2 regions of the Streptomyces sp. NPDC002730 genome follow, and region 1 is predicted to be linked to the other one. Evidence: riboswitches for the same ligand, from Rfam matches in the RefSeq annotation. Region 1 holds a riboswitch; the other holds the start of a gene.
What was found. A riboswitch is a leader RNA that binds a small molecule or an ion and turns the genes downstream of it on or off. The one in region 1 is predicted to bind cyclic di-AMP.

Region 1 (7,381 bases):
GTTCACCGAGCGCACCAGTGCGGGATCCCGCACCCGCGACCCGTACTCGAAGCTGCTCGAGGAGCGGATCATCTTCCTCGGGACCGCCGTCGACGACACCTCCGCCAACGACGTGATCGCGCAGTTCCTGCATCTCGAGTACGCCGCCCCGGACCGGGACATCAGCCTGTACATCAACTCCCCCGGCGGCTCGCTCAGCGCCATGTCCGCGATCTACGACACGATGCAGGTGATCACCTGTGACGTGGAGACGACCTGCCTGGGCCAGGCCGCCTCAACCGCCGCACTGCTGCTCGCCGCCGGCGCCCCGGGCAAGCGGATGGCGCTGCCCGGCGCCCGGATCGTCGTCCAGCAGCCCGCCATCGAGGAGCAGTTGCGGGGCCAGCCGTCCGATCTGGAGATCGAGGCACAGGAGTTGCTGCGGCTGCGTGCCCAACTCGCCGGGATGCTCGTACGTCACACCGGCCAGACCCCGGAGCGGATCGCCGCCGACCTGGAGCGCGACAAGATCTTCGACGCCGAGGACGCCAAGGCGTACGGCCTGGTGGACCACGTCATCAAGAACCGCAAGACCTCGCTCATCAACCCCGGTGCGCGGTGAGCGCCCGATGCTGCCACCCGAACTGCCGCCGCTGCCCGCGCTGACCCGCGCCGAGGCCGACTTCATCGACAGCTATCTCGAGGTCGTCGATCTGCTGGGGCGGATCAACCCGGCCCGCGCCACGCACACCTACGGCGCACTGCGCGCGGCACAGGCCCTGCTCGGCCGGGCCGCCGCGCTCAAGGACGCGCTGACGCTGATGCATATGCGCGGCGAGAGCGAAGTGCATGCGGCAACACTCGCCGAAGCGCTCAGGGTGCTCGACGGCGAGCGCAGGGCGGGCCGGGTGACGATGCCGCCCGCTTCCATGAGTTGACGGATCCTCCACTCCCGTCTACCGCCATCGGGGTACCGCGTAGCCTCCCTCATTCGGTGTAGTCGCGATCCAAACGGCGGTACCGCACAACTTGCGCAACCCGACTACCGATCTAGCGGAATAGGCCGTTCCGCTGCTGGTGGGGCGTTCGTCAGGCGTCGCGGACCGATCACCGAAACGGCCCTGTCCACCCGAACAGGTCAGGGGTGACGAGACTCACATACCGTCGTTTCGCACGGAAATCCGGCATGGCATGAGTCAAGATCCCTGGGACGACAAGCCCCCGCCACCTCGGCGGGGCGGTCCGGGCGGACGCTGAGTCCTGCCGCCGCTCCGGATGTCTGGTCGACAGAAGTGCATCGGCAGGAGTGGAGGACCCAAGCAGGACGGGGTGGCCGGGCAGTCCGGTCGTCCCTAGGGGTGAAGCCGCATCAGCGGCCGGGCATCTTCGTCCGTCCGAACCCGACAGGTCATCCTTCACAGGCGGTTGACGAAGGGTTGCGCATGACTGCGCAGATTCATGTCCCGTCTCTGACCATGATGTCCCGGGCGGGTGCCGTATCGGCCCTGACTCTTGCCGCCGTCGGCGGCACACTGGTGGCGCCGGGCGCCACTACCGAAGCCAACGCGGCCACGGCCTATGCGAGCAAGGCACTCAAAGTGGCCGCATCGAAGAGGGGATCGCCGTACAGGTACGGCGCCACGGGCCCGCACCGGTTCGACTGCTCGGGCCTGACGCTCTACTCGTACAAGAACGTCGGCAAGAAGCTGCCACGCACCGCCCAGCAGCAGTACAACAGGACCAAGCATGTCTCGGCCGCCTCCCGGCAGCGCGGGGACCTGGTCTTCTTCCACTCCGGAAGCTCCGTCTACCACGTGGGGATCTACGCCGGCGGCGGCAAGATCTGGCACTCGCCCAAGACCGGCAGCGTGGTGCGGCTGGAGAAGATCTGGACGAAGCGCGTCTGGTACGGCCGGGTGCGCTGACGACCGGCGGCTCACCGCTCACGTCTCGCCGCTCTCGGCTGATCGCTCACGGTCCGCCGGTCGTCGACGGTTGTCGGCGACCGGCGGACCGGGCCGGCCGAAGGCTCAGTGCGCCAGCGGCTCGGCCAGCAGCGTCACGCCCAGCGCAGTGAGGGCCCCACCGGTGACGCCTTCCACGGCCCGGGTCGTGCGCGGGCGGCGCAGCCATTGACCGAGGCGGTCCACCAGCAGTGCCACCAGCGGGAACCAGAGCAGAGCCATGACGACGACGATGGCGGCGAGCAGGAAGGTGCGCGTCAGCACCGGAACGCCGTCCGGCACGAACTGCGGGAGCAGGCTGAGAAAGAGCACCGGCGCCTTTGGATTGAGGACGTTGGTGAGGAAGCCCTGCCGCAGACTGCGCCCCGTGCCGCCGGCCGGCTGCCCCTCCGGGTCCTGCGCAGCAAGCTGCGGACGCAGTGCGCCGCGCACCGCCCGTACACCCAGATAGAGCACATAGGCCCCGCCCGCGATCTGTAGCGTCCGGTACAGCACCGGCACGGCGACCAGCACAGCCGCGAGCCCCGCGACCGCCAGCGCGGTGTGCACCAGCAGTCCACCCGCGACACCGACGGCGCAGGCCACACCCGCACGCCGGGAGGCGAGGGCGTTGCGTACGACGACGGTGAAATCCGCGCCCGGCATGGCGACCATGCCCGCGGCGACCCCGGTGAAAGCAACCAGTTGTGCGTCCATGCCCGCCATCCTGGACCTGCACAGGCCTTAACGTGTACTTGCAATCTTCATGGTCTGCCTAAAGCAATGCTTAAGAGGTGGCATGTACGACCCGACGCGGCTGGCGGCGCTGGTGGCGGTCGCGGAGGCCGGTTCGATCACCCGCGCCGCCGCCCGACTGGGCTACACCGCACCCGCGCTCTCCCAGCAGCTGGCCAAGCTGGAGCGGGAGGCGGGGGCGACCCTGCTGGTGCGGCACCATCGCGGGGCACGGTTGACCGCCGCGGGCGAGCTGCTGGCAGCACGGGCCCGCCGAGTGCTGGACGAGATGGACCGGGCACGGCACGAGCTGGCGCGGCTGGCCGGTCTCTCCGGCGGACGCCTGCGCGTCGGCACCTTCACCACGGTCGGCATCCATCTGCTGCCGCCGGTTCTGAGCGCCTTCCGCCGGGCCCATCCGGATGTGGAACTGACCGTCGCGGAGTACGAGCCGCCGGGCGGGGTCCTGGCGGTGGCGGCCGGCGATGTCGATCTGGCGCTGACGCATGCGTACGAACCGGCCGAGCCGGCTCCACCGCCGTCGGGGGTGGTTCTGGAACCACTGCTCGTGGAGGAGTTGGTGCTGGTGACGGCGCCCGGTCATGCGCTGGCGGGCGGCTCGAGCAGGCTGCCGGTGGCCGATCTCGCAGGACAGCCGCTGATCAGCAGCGCACCCTCGCATCCGCCGCGCAAGGGCGTGGAAGGAGCGTTGGCGCGGGCCGGGGCGACTCCCGCTGTGGTGGTCGAGTCACCGGGCTATGCGCTGGTGTGCGCGCTGGTCAGTGCGGGGCTCGGCGTGGCGGTGGTGCCGGAGATGGTCGCCGCGATGGCCGCGACGCCGCTCGGTGTACGGCAGTTGGAGCCGGCGGACTTCCGACGGACGATCTCGGTCGCACATCGGGGCGAGGAATCGTCTCCCGCGGCCGATTCGCTGCGGGCTCTGCTGCGTGGCGCGTTCGGCCGCGCGGGGAGCTGACTGCCGGACAGCGGTGATCAGTTCTGGACCGGGACGATCCACGGCAGGGCGATCCACACGGTCTTGCCGCCCTCGGGGGTCGGTGCGACGGAGAGCTCTCCGCCGCACTCGGCGGTCAGGCTGCGGATGATCACCATGCCGCGGCCGTTGTCCTGGCGTACGGCTGCGGGCAGCCGCTGCGGCCAGCGCGGGTGGCTGTCGGTGACGCCGATGCGAAGCTGCTCGTCCCGATCGAGACGGAGGTCCACGGTGAAGGTCGGCGACTGGCCGAAGGTGTGCTGGACGGCATTGGTGGCGAGTTCGGACACGATCAGCCGCACCGTGTCGACGGCCTCGGTCTCGATGGGCAGACCCCATTCGGCGATGACGTCTGTGGCGTATCTCCGGGCGGCGGAGACCGAGGCTGGATCGCTCGGCAGGGTGACGGAGGCTTCCTGATGGTCTGCCATGGCGACGCTGTCCCTTTCCCACCGGGCCGGCTCCGACTCGTAGCGGATGAAATGCGAGGGCGGCCACGGATTGCGCTTCGCGCCAGAGTGCCACTGATCGTGCCGTCGAGGGCGGCGATCCACCAAGATATGCATATATCTGTCGCTCGAAGCAGTGAACTCTGCTACGCGAGACCGTATTTGGGCAGAGACCCGCACTTTGGTCCCGGCCGGAAGGTCAGTGCGACGGAAGTACAGCCGGAAGGACAGCAAGCCGGAAGGACGGGAAGGAGCGGGCGATGCAGCACGGTCCCGCGGTACGCCGCCGCAAGCTCGGCGAGGAGTTGCGGAGGCTGCGCCTGGCCGCGAGCCTCACCAGCCGGGACGCCGCACAACTCGCCGGCTGGCACCAGTCGAAGGTGAGCCGGATCGAGACCGGTATCAGCGGGGTCAAGGCGTCGGATGTGACCCTGCTGCTGGATGTGTACACAGTGGCTGATCCTCAACTGCGCACGCTGCTCGAGACCTTGGCGGGTGCGGCCGACGGCATGGGCAGCGGCTGGTGGCATGCGTACCGCGGGCTGCTCCCGCCCGAGTACCGGGACTTCATCAGTTTGGAGGACCAGGCCTGCGCCGCGCGGACGCTGGAGACCTCGGTGGTGCCCGGGCTGCTGCAGACCCCGGACTATGCGCGCGCGGTGACCCGGGCGGCACTGGCGGATCTGCCCGCCACGACGGTGAACTCGCTGGTGGAGGTGAGGCTGACCCGCCAGTCGGTACTCCGCGCGGAGAAGCCGTTGGAGCTGAGCGCGGTGCTCGACGAGGCGGTGCTACGGCGCGAGGTCGGGGGCCGGCAGGTGATGCGCGAACAATTGCGAGGGCTGGCGGAGACGGCACAACTGCCCCATGTGCGGCTGCAGGTACTGCCGTTCTCGGTCGGCGGCTATGTCGGCCTCACGGGTCCTTTCGTTATTTTCTCTTTTCCGAACACTTCTGATCTGGACGTGGTTGTTCTCGACCACTTGACGAGTAGCCTCTACCTCGAGCGGAAGGAAGACCTCGAGGTGTACTGCGCCGCCTTCCACGCGATGCAGGCGCGGGCCCTTGCACCCGAGGACTCATTGGATCTCATCGCCCGGATCAGTGACGGCTCGTAGGGAGGCACCCCCCATGTCCGACTGCCTCGTACAGGACGGCTCAACGTGGCGGCGCAGCAGCCGCAGCACGGGAATGAACAACTGCGTCGAGGCGGCCCGGCTGCCCGACGACACTCTCGCCGTACGGGACTCGAAGAACATCGAACGTCAAGCGCTGTGTTTCTCCCCGGCGGCCTGGTCGCGCTTCCTCGGCGCGCTCCACGAAGGGAGCGTCAACTGACCGGCGCAGTCCCGGTGATCGTGGCGATCGCCGACTCGACCTGCTGATCCGTCAGATCCGCCCGGGCCGTGAGCCTGATACGGGAGATGCCGTCGGGCACCGACGGCGGCCGGAAGCAGCCCACGACAAGCCCGGCGGTACGGCAGTCGGCGGCCCAGCGCAGAGCGGCCTCCGGTGACGGCGCCCGCACGGAGACCACGGCCGCGTCCGGACGTGCGGCGGTCAGCCCGGCCTCCGACAGCCTGCGGTGAAGCATCCCGGCGACCGCGCGGGCCCGGCCGGCCAGCTCGGGCTCGCGGCCCAGCAACCGCAGGCTCGCCAGGGCGGCTCCCGCCGCGGCGGGAGCCAGGCCCGTGTCGAAGATAAAGGTGCGCGCGGTGTTGACCAGGTGATCGATGACCCGCGCCGGGCCGAGGACCGCTCCGCCCTGGCTGCCGAGGGACTTGGACAGGGTCAGCGTGGCGACGACGCCGTCGTGACCCGCGATGCCTGCGGCGGCCAGCGCTCCGCGGCCGCCATCGCCGAGTACACCGAGACCGTGCGCGTCGTCGACGAGCAGCGCGGCACCGTGCTCGCGGCAGGCGTCGGCCAGGCCGGGCAGCGGCGCGGCGTCGCCGTCCACCGAGAAGACCGAGTCGGTGACCGCGAGGGCCCGCTGCCCGGAGTGCGCGTCGAGTGTCTTGCGTACGGCATCGACATCCGCGTGCGTGACGACCGCGGTCTCCGCGCGCGAAAGCCGGCAGCCGTCGACGATCGAGGCGTGGTTGCCCGCGTCGGAGACGATCAGCGAGCCGCGGCTGCTCAGCGCGGTCACGGCGGCGAGGTTGGCGGCATACCCGGACGACAGGACGAGGGCGGCCTCGAATCCGCAGAAGGCGGCCAGTTCCCGCTCGAGCTCGGCGTGGAGTGCGGTGCTGCCCGTGACAAGCCGGGAGCCGGTGGCCCCCGCTCCCCAGCGGCGGGCCGCCTCGGCTGCCGCCTCGGTGACCTCCGGGCGGCGGGTCAGGCCCAGATAGTCATTGCTGGCGAGATCCAGCAGCTCGGAGTCCGCGGCGCGCGGCCGGAGCGTACGCACGAGGCCGGCGCGCTCACGGCGGCGCGACTCGTCGTCGATCCACTCGAAAGGATCCTGGGGCATGGTGGTCCGGTCCTTTTGTAGGCAGCGCACAGACCCTAACCGGACCGGCTCGAGGAACGGATGTGGCCATGCACACACCTCAAACATGCTCTGTTGTGCAGTTCCTCCTTGGCCGCGGCATGTGCCATACGTCAGGATCTGGACCATGGACCTGCTGAACACGCTGGTGGAGAAGGGGTTGCGGCGCGAGCTGCCGACCCGTGAAGAAGCGCTCGCCGTGCTGGCGACCTCCGACGACGATCTGCTCGAAGTGGTGGCCGCGGCCGGCAAGGTGCGCCGACAGTGGTTCGGACGGCGGGTGAAGCTGAACTATCTCGTCAATCTGAAGTCGGGACTGTGCCCCGAGGACTGCTCGTACTGCTCCCAGCGGCTCGGGTCCAAGGCGGAGATCCTCAAGTACACCTGGCTGAAGCCCGATGAGGCCTCGCAGGCGGCGGCCGCCGGTGTGGCCGGGGGCGCGAAGCGGGTCTGCCTGGTCGCGAGCGGCCGTGGCCCGACGGACCGGGATGTCGACCGGGTCTCGAAGACCATCGAGGCGATCAAGGAGCAGAACGAGGGCGTCGAGGTCTGTGCCTGTCTCGGGCTGCTCTCCGACGGGCAGGCGGAGCGGCTGCGGGACGCGGGCGCCGACGCGTACAACCACAACCTCAATACGTCCGAGGGGACATACGGGGACATCACCACCACCCACACCTATGCCGACCGGGTGGACACGGTGCACCAGGCCCAGGCCGCGGGTCTCTCCGCGTGCTCCGGGCTGATCGCGGGCATGGGCGAGAGCGACGCGGACCTGGTCGACGTCGTC
Region 2 (7,381 bases), on a different contig from region 1:
CGGCGTGTGCCGGGGCCGAGGAACTGGTCAGGGTCCTGATGGACTTCTACGGCGCCGGTCTGGCCCGGATCGTCCGGCTGCTCGATGCCCCCGCCGCCGGCAAATCCCCGGGCAGCCCCCTGGCCGGCCTGCTCGGAGACGAACTGGTCTCGAGCCTGCTGGTCCTGCACGACCTGCACCCCGAGGACACCGCCACGCGCATCGCGCGTGCTCTGGAGGCGGCCGGTGACCATGCCTGGGAGGTGGCGGGCTTCGACGACTCCTCCGCAACGCTGCGCCTGCGGTCTGCCGGTGGTGCGGGCTGCGGCTGCGCCGGCACAGCTGCGTCGGCACAGCAGGCAGTCGAGGACGCTCTCACCTGCTTCGCGCCTGAGGTGACGGCTGTGGAAGTGGAGGCCGGCGCCACCGCCCGGGAGCCGGCGCTGCTCCAGATCGGGAAGCCTCCCACGTCCCGCACGGCGCCCGGACCGGCCGCGGCGAAGACGCGGTGAGCGCGCCCCGGCTCCGGCCACAGCCTCCTGGGCCTGCCGGTGAACTGCGCGGCCTGCGACGGTTTCTGACCGAGCGGCCACCCCAGCAGGAGCGCTGCGAACTGTGCGGAGTGGCGGTGGCCGACAACAGCCACCGCCACCTGGTGGACACGGAGAAACGCGCACTTGCCTGCGCCTGCGTCCCGTGTTCCCTCCTGTTCGAGCGGCCCGGTGCCGCGGGCGGCCGCTTCCGGGCGGTGCCGGACCGCTATCTGGCCGACCCGGACCACCGCCTGGACGACAGCGCGTGGGAAGTTCTGCAGATCCCGGTCGGCGTCGCCTTCTTTTTCCGCAACGCGGCGCTCGACCGCCTGGTCGCGCTCTACCCGAGTCCCGCCGGCGCGACCGAGAGTGAACTCGACCCGTCGGCATGGCAGACCGTGCTGGGCGGCAGTCGGCTGGCCGCGCTCCTCGAACCCGACGTGGAGGCGCTCCTGTTGCGCCGTGTGGAAGGCCGGGCCGAGTGCTACCTCGTCCCGATCGACATCTGTTACGAACTGGTGGGCCGCATGCGCCTGTTGTGGCAGGGCTTTGACGGCGGAGCCGAGGCCCGGGCCGATCTGGAGGCCTTCTTCGCACATGTCGGCGGCCGCGCCCAAGTGGTGCAGGGGGCGGACCGGCCATGACGGAGTTCGCCTTCACGTGTACGGGCGTACGGGCCGACCAGTACGCCGCCGGTCCGACACTCGTCTTCAGGCTGCGCGTCACGGCGTCCGACAACGCCCGCGTGCACGCCCTGGCCCTGCGCTGCCAGATCCGTATCGAACCCGCGCGGCGCGGCTACGCTCCCACGGAGGCCGACGGGCTGGCCGACCTCTTCGGAGAGCGCTCACGCTGGGGCAGCACGCTCCAGCCGGTTCAGTTCGCCCAGGTCTCGCACATGGTTCCCAGCTTCACGGGAGAGACGGAAACCGACCTCGCCGTCCCCTGCACGTACGACATGGACGTCGCCGCCACCCGGTATTTCAACGCCCTCGAGGCGGGCGAGGTGCCGCTGCTCATGCTGTTCTCGGGAACGGCATTCACCGGAGCAGGCGGCTTCCGCGTCGAGCCCGTGCCGTGGGATCGGGAGGCGGCCTTCCGGATGCCGGTAAAGGTGTGGCAGGAGATGGTCGAGCAGCACTTCCCCGGCTGCGGCTGGATCCGGCTGCCGCGCGACACCATGGACGCGCTGCTCGCCTTCCGTTCGCGGCGGGCACATCCCTCCTGGGAGGCGGCCGTCCGGGCCCTGCTGGCCGAGGCCGGCACGCCGGACCCCCAGCCGGTCCACGCCCTGGACCGAGCGCTGCTGCCACGCGCTACCGGAAGGACGGCACGTTGACGACAACTGCCTTCGCACCGGCGACGGAAGCCCGGTTCGCCGTCGCCCGACAGGTGGCCGACGCGGTGCTCTTCGAGGGCTATGTGCTCTACCCGTACCGTGCTTCGGCGGCCAAGAACCGGCTGCGCTGGCAGTTCGGAGTGCTCGTGCCGCCCGCCTGGGGTTCCGAGTGCGAGGAGCACGACTTCCAGCACACGGAATGTCTGATGGAACCGAAGGCGGGCGCGACGCTGGCGGTCGAGGTGCGTTTCCTGCACGCCCGGCGCAGGACCGTGCAACAGGCCCGGCAGGACGGCGGGTTCGAGACGGTGCCCGAACTCCAACTCGAGGACCGCGTCCTGGTGCCCTGGGACGAGGGCGTCGAGGAGCGTGTCGAGGTGCTCGCAGACGTGGCGGAGCTGGCAGGAGACGGTGTCACCGTTCCCTTCACCCGCCCTGCCCGCGAAGAGACCGAGCCCGTCCTGGACGCGACCGGCCGGACGGTGGGCCGGCTGATTCGCCGATGCGAGGAGATCAGTGGCGCCGTGCGGCTGTCCGCACGTGACCTCGACGGTCCCTACCGGGTGATGCGTCTGACCGCTGTCGTGGAGAACACCAGCAGCTGGAGCCCGCCTGACGGCACGGCCGACCGTGACGCGGCGCTGCCCCGCTCGCTGGTGGCCGCACATCTGCTGATGGGCCTCAGCGCCGGGTCGTTCCTGTCGATGACGGATCCGCCCGAGTGGGCCAAGGGCGCGATTGCGTCCTGCCGCAACCTGCACACCTGGCCGGTCCTCGCCGGCGAACCCGGCCGCGCGGACCTGGTGCTGTCTTCCCCGATCATCCTGGAGGACCACCCCGCCATCGCCCCGGAGAGCCCAGGGGCGCTCTACGACGCCACCGAGATCGACGAGATTCTCGCGCTGCGCACCGCAGCCCTCACCGACGAGGAGAAGCGCGAGGCTCGTGGCACCGACGAGCGGGCCGGCGCGGTGATCGACCTGGCCGACTCGATGCCCCCTGAAGTCCTTGAGCGCCTGCACGGTGCGGTGCGTGCGCTACGGGAGGTGACCGGCCCCGACGCGTCGGACGCACCCCCGCCGCCCGCCTGTCGCGGGTTTACCGACGAATACGGCGTGGAGGCGCCGGGCACCCCGTGGTGGGACCCGGCGAGCGACTCCGGCTTCGACCCGGCCCGCGACCGGGTCGTCGTGGACGGCCGGTCGCTGGGGGCCGGGAGCCGCGTGCTGCTGCGCCCGGGCCTGCGGCGCACCGACGCACAGGACCTGTTCCTGCACGGCCGCAGCGCCAGGGTCGAGGCGGTGCTGCACGACGTGGACGGGGCAGTGCATCTGGCAGTGACCGTCGAGGGCGATCCAGGAGCCGACATCCGCCGCGAGCAGGGCCGCTTCCTGTACTTCCAGCCCGACGAGGTCGCCCCCCTGGAGGACGCATGACACGTCCTGAGCGGAACAGCGACCGGATTCTGGTCGCCGGGGTCGGAAACATCTTCCTCGGCGACGACGGCTTCGGCGTCGAGACCGTGCGCAGGCTGGCCGCGGAACAGCTGCCGGAGCACGCCGAGGTCGTGGACATCGGCGTACGGGGCGTACACCTGGCGTATCAGCTTCTCGACGGCTACGACACGCTCGTCCTGGTCGATGCCACGGCGCGCGGCGGCGAACCCGGCACGGTGTATCTGATCGAAGCCGACGGCGCGAACGGCATCGAGCCCCGGAACGCGCTGCTGGACGGTCACCGGATGTCCCCCGACGCGGTCCTGGCTCTCCTGGAGACCCTCTGCGCCGGCACCGGCGCGCGGCCCCCGCGGCGCATCCTGGTAGTGGGATGCGAACCCGCCGGGGTGGAGGAAGGCATCGGTCTCAGTCCGGCCGTGGCCGCCGCGGTGCCGGAGGCCGTACGGCTGATCATGGGCTTGCTGCGGGACGGCGAGCAGGAATCGTCCGCGCCACCGGTTGCGGTCGGCGAGGCTGCGAAGTGAGGAGAAGAGCATGAAGAAGACGATCATCGGTGGCGCGGCCGCCGCTACTGCCGCGACTGCGCTGGCCGCCGTCGTCAGGCTGGCCCTGCCGGACCTCATGCGCTATCTGCGCATCCGCAGGATGTGACGCGACTGAGGTGACCGGGCCTCAGTAGGCGCCGTTCACATTGTCGATCGAGCCGTACCTCGCGGCGGCGTAGTTGCACGCGGCGGTGATGTTGGCGACCGGGTCGTAGCTGTTCATCGACGTGCCGGGCACGTGATAGGCACGGAACGTCGGGTCGATGACCTGGAGGAGCCCCTTGGACGGGGTTCCCTTCACGGCGTTGGAGTCCCAGTTGTTGATGGCCAGCGGGTTGCCCGAGGACTCGCGCATGATGTTCCGGTGGATGCCGTTGTACGAGCCGGGGATGCCGTGCTTGGCCATGACGTCGAGCGACTCCCTGATCCAGCCGTCGAGGTTGTTCGAATAGGTCGCGGGCTTCGCGGCGGTGGCGGCGCTATTGGTGGCCAGCGTGCTCCTCTGCGCGGAGCGGCTGGCCCGATCCTCCGGAGAAGACGTGTTGGGGGTCACCTTGGCCTTTTTGCCGACCGACAGCTTGAGACCCGCGTGAATCAGCGAAGGGTTGCTACCGATTGCCCGCCGGTTGTCCTTGTACAGCCGCATCCAGCCGCCGCTCAGGGAGTGCGCCCGTGCGATCTTGGAGAGGGAGTCGCCCACAACGACGGAATAGGTGGTGGGCAGGGCCTTCTTCACAGCGACGGGCGTGGTGCCCGCGACGGCCGGCGCCACAGCCTTTTCAGCTGTGAAGGGATGCGCCGTCGGCTGCGCCGCGCCGGCAGTGGTCGCGCCGATCACCGGCAGGACGAGTGCGGCACCTCCCGCGCCCGCAGCGGCGAAACCCCGAGTGATCGGGCTGGACTTGGGACGGCGATGCTTACCCTTTGCGGGCATGGCGAGTTCCTCTCCGTCGCCTGCGAGGTCAGCTGTCGGGTTCGGGCTGGAGATGCCCGGCCGCAGTGGGAATGCGACTTCACCCCGAGCCGTTCCGGATTCCGGATCGGCGGCTTACCTGGGTTCCCCGCTCCTGCCGTACGTAAGTGGGTGGGTTTTACCGGACGGCGGCAGGATTCGGCGTTCCGTCCGGATTGCGGTGACCGTAAGCGAAAAGGGCTGGATGGAACAAGCCCTGAATTCACCACTGCAATCCATGCGGCGGATTCTGCGGCGGAAAATCCCGTGATCCACCGAGGGCGGGAAACTCAACTTTCTTTCTGGGACACGGGACTGAGCCAGGCCGGCGCCCTTCGCGCAGCGTCACGGACGTGACCCATATCACGGGCTTCGATGTGGGACCGGTCTGCCCCGCGGCGCCGCGAAAATGCATGACAAGTCGCGCGATTTCCCGCAAAATGGATGTCGGGAGCAATGTCGAGCAAACGCCCATTCCGGACACTTCGAAGCGGGATCGCGCTCCCGGAGTGCGTATTCAATCCCTACATTCGACCTATGCGTGCATTAGTGCCCTATAGATACGTTCTGTCCGTTTAGGTGGTAATCGGGGCCGCCCTTCCGGCCGGGCTGTTCTGTGGCGACGTGCACCCCGAGACCGGTACGGCTTCCGCCGCTGCCCCGAACGGTGTACGCGGCCGGGTGGCGTCGGCGTGCCGGGCTCCCGGCCGCCGTATCCCGGCCTGTAATGGTGCCGAACGGCCCCAGCGCTCAGCTTGCGCGGGCGGGCGACGCCCACCGGGCCCAGAGCGTTCGACGGCGGTCGGCCAGTGCCAGGACGGAGAGCGATGCACGAGATGTCCATCGCGTTGGCTGTCGTCGGCCAGGTGGAGCAGGCGGCGGCCGAAGCAGGCGGTGTCACCGCGGTGACGTCCGTACGGCTCCAGGTCGGCGAGTTGGCCGGAGTGGTCCCCGACGCTCTCTCCTTCTGCTTCGAACTGGCCTGTGCCGGGACCGTTCTGGAAGGTGCCGAGTTGGTCGCGGAGTCCGTGCCCGGTCGTGCCCGCTGCGAACCGTGCGCGGATGAATGGGCGGTCGGAATGCCGCCGCAATTGTGCTGTCCGATGTGCGGAGAGGCGACCGCCGAGCTGCTCTCGGGCCGCGAACTGCAGATCGTCAGCGTGCACTGGGAGGACGGCCAGGAGCACGAACGGGCCCGTGAACCCATTTTCGAGGAGTGCTGAAGCATGTGCCGTGTGGTCGATCTGCAACAGGCGGTCCTCGCCAAGAACGATGCGACCGCGCACACGCTGCGCGCCGAACTTGCCGCACGCGGCACCACGATCGTCAATCTGCTGTCCAGCCCCGGCAGTGGGAAGACCGCGCTGCTGGAGGGCGAGCTGCTGCTGGCACGGGAGCGGGGAGTACGGGTCGCGGCCCTGACCGCCGACCTCGCCACCGAGAACGACGCTGTGCGCCTGGCTCGTTCAGGAGTCCCGGTCAAGCAGGTGCTGACCGACGGTCTGTGCCATCTGGAGGCCGGGATGCTGAGCCGGCACCTGGACGGATGGCTGTCCGAGGACACCCGGCTGCTGTTCGTGGAGAACGTCGGCAACCTGGTCTGTCCGGCCTCGTACGACCTCGGTGAGTCCTTGCGGGTCGTGCTCGCCTCCGTGACGGAGGGGGAGGACAAGCCGCTGAAGTACCCCACCGCCTTCGGTCTGGCGCACCTGGTGGTGGTGACCAAGACCGACATCGCAGAGGCGGTCGAGTTCGACGAGGCGGCGTTCCGGGCGAACGTCGCGCAGGTCAACCCGGGGGTGGAAGTGCTGCTGACCTCCGCGCGTCGGGGCGACGGCGTCGGCGCGTTGCTGGACCGGGCGACGGCGGCAGCGGACGGCGGGCCGGTCCACGCGCCCGTCATGGCCGGTCAGGAGCATCTTCATCACCACGAACACGGTACGCATACCCATACGGCGGCCTCCGGCGCCATGGCGCAGTCCGGCTCGTGAGCGGTCCGCAGTCGGCTGCCGCCGTCGCGGAGGAGGCGGTGCAGCGCAGGCGGGTCACCGTCCGGGGCGTGGTTCAAGGCGTCGGGTTCCGGCCGTTCCTGTACACACTCGCCACCGGGCTCGACCTGGTCGGCCATGTGACCAACACCGGTGAGGGCGTTGTCGCGGAAGTCGAAGGGCCACCCGCTGACGTCGCTCTCTTCTGTGCCCGCATCTCCGCGGACGCGCCGCCTCTCGCGCGGGTGGAGTCCGTCGACCATCAGGAGGTCCCCACCACCGGGGGTGACGGGTTCACCATCGCCGCATCCACCACGGGCGGACCCGCGCGCACCCTGGTGTCGCCGGACATGGCGACTTGCGCCGCCTGCCTCGCGGAACTGGCCGATCCGGCCGACCGGCGTCACCGCCACCCCTTCATCACCTGTACGCACTGCGGCCCCCGCTTCACGATCGTCCGCGGTCTTCCGTACGACCGGGACCACACGACCATGGCCGGCTTCCCGATGTGCGCCGACTGCGCCCGGGAGTACGCCGATCCGGCCGACCGCCGCTTTCATGCGCAGCCGGTCGCCTGCCACGCCTGCG

Region 2: another riboswitch for cyclic di-AMP. It lies ahead of ACFYXH_RS21135 (transglycosylase SLT domain-containing protein); the one in region 1 lies ahead of ACFYXH_RS25970 (C40 family peptidase).

What each region holds. Positions count from the first base shown of each region.
Region 1 is NZ_JBIAQG010000010.1:265,335-272,715, forward strand. It holds gene ACFYXH_RS25960 (ATP-dependent Clp protease proteolytic subunit) at 1-601, shown strand, start outside; gene ACFYXH_RS25965 (hypothetical protein) at 609-917, shown strand; cyclic di-AMP (ydaO/yuaA leader) riboswitch at 1,234-1,418, shown strand; gene ACFYXH_RS25970 (C40 family peptidase) at 1,422-1,904, shown strand; gene ACFYXH_RS25975 (LysE family translocator) at 2,010-2,639, opposite strand; gene ACFYXH_RS25980 (LysR family transcriptional regulator) at 2,722-3,633, shown strand; gene ACFYXH_RS25985 (ATP-binding protein) at 3,651-4,082, opposite strand; gene ACFYXH_RS25990 (helix-turn-helix domain-containing protein) at 4,361-5,218, shown strand; gene ACFYXH_RS25995 (DUF397 domain-containing protein) at 5,232-5,438, shown strand; gene ACFYXH_RS26000 (8-amino-7-oxononanoate synthase) at 5,431-6,576, opposite strand; gene bioB (biotin synthase BioB) at 6,722-7,381, shown strand, end outside.
Region 2 is NZ_JBIAQG010000008.1:82,248-89,628, forward strand. It holds gene ACFYXH_RS21110 (hypothetical protein) at 1-491, shown strand, start outside; gene ACFYXH_RS21115 (DUF5947 family protein) at 545-1,156, shown strand; gene ACFYXH_RS21120 (DUF6084 family protein) at 1,153-1,851, shown strand; gene ACFYXH_RS21125 (hypothetical protein) at 1,848-3,287, shown strand; gene ACFYXH_RS21130 (hydrogenase maturation protease) at 3,284-3,832, shown strand; gene ACFYXH_RS21135 (transglycosylase SLT domain-containing protein) at 3,981-4,787, opposite strand; cyclic di-AMP (ydaO/yuaA leader) riboswitch at 4,792-4,980, opposite strand; gene hypA (hydrogenase maturation nickel metallochaperone HypA) at 5,633-6,028, shown strand; gene hypB (hydrogenase nickel incorporation protein HypB) at 6,032-6,796, shown strand; gene hypF (carbamoyltransferase HypF) at 6,793-7,381, shown strand, end outside.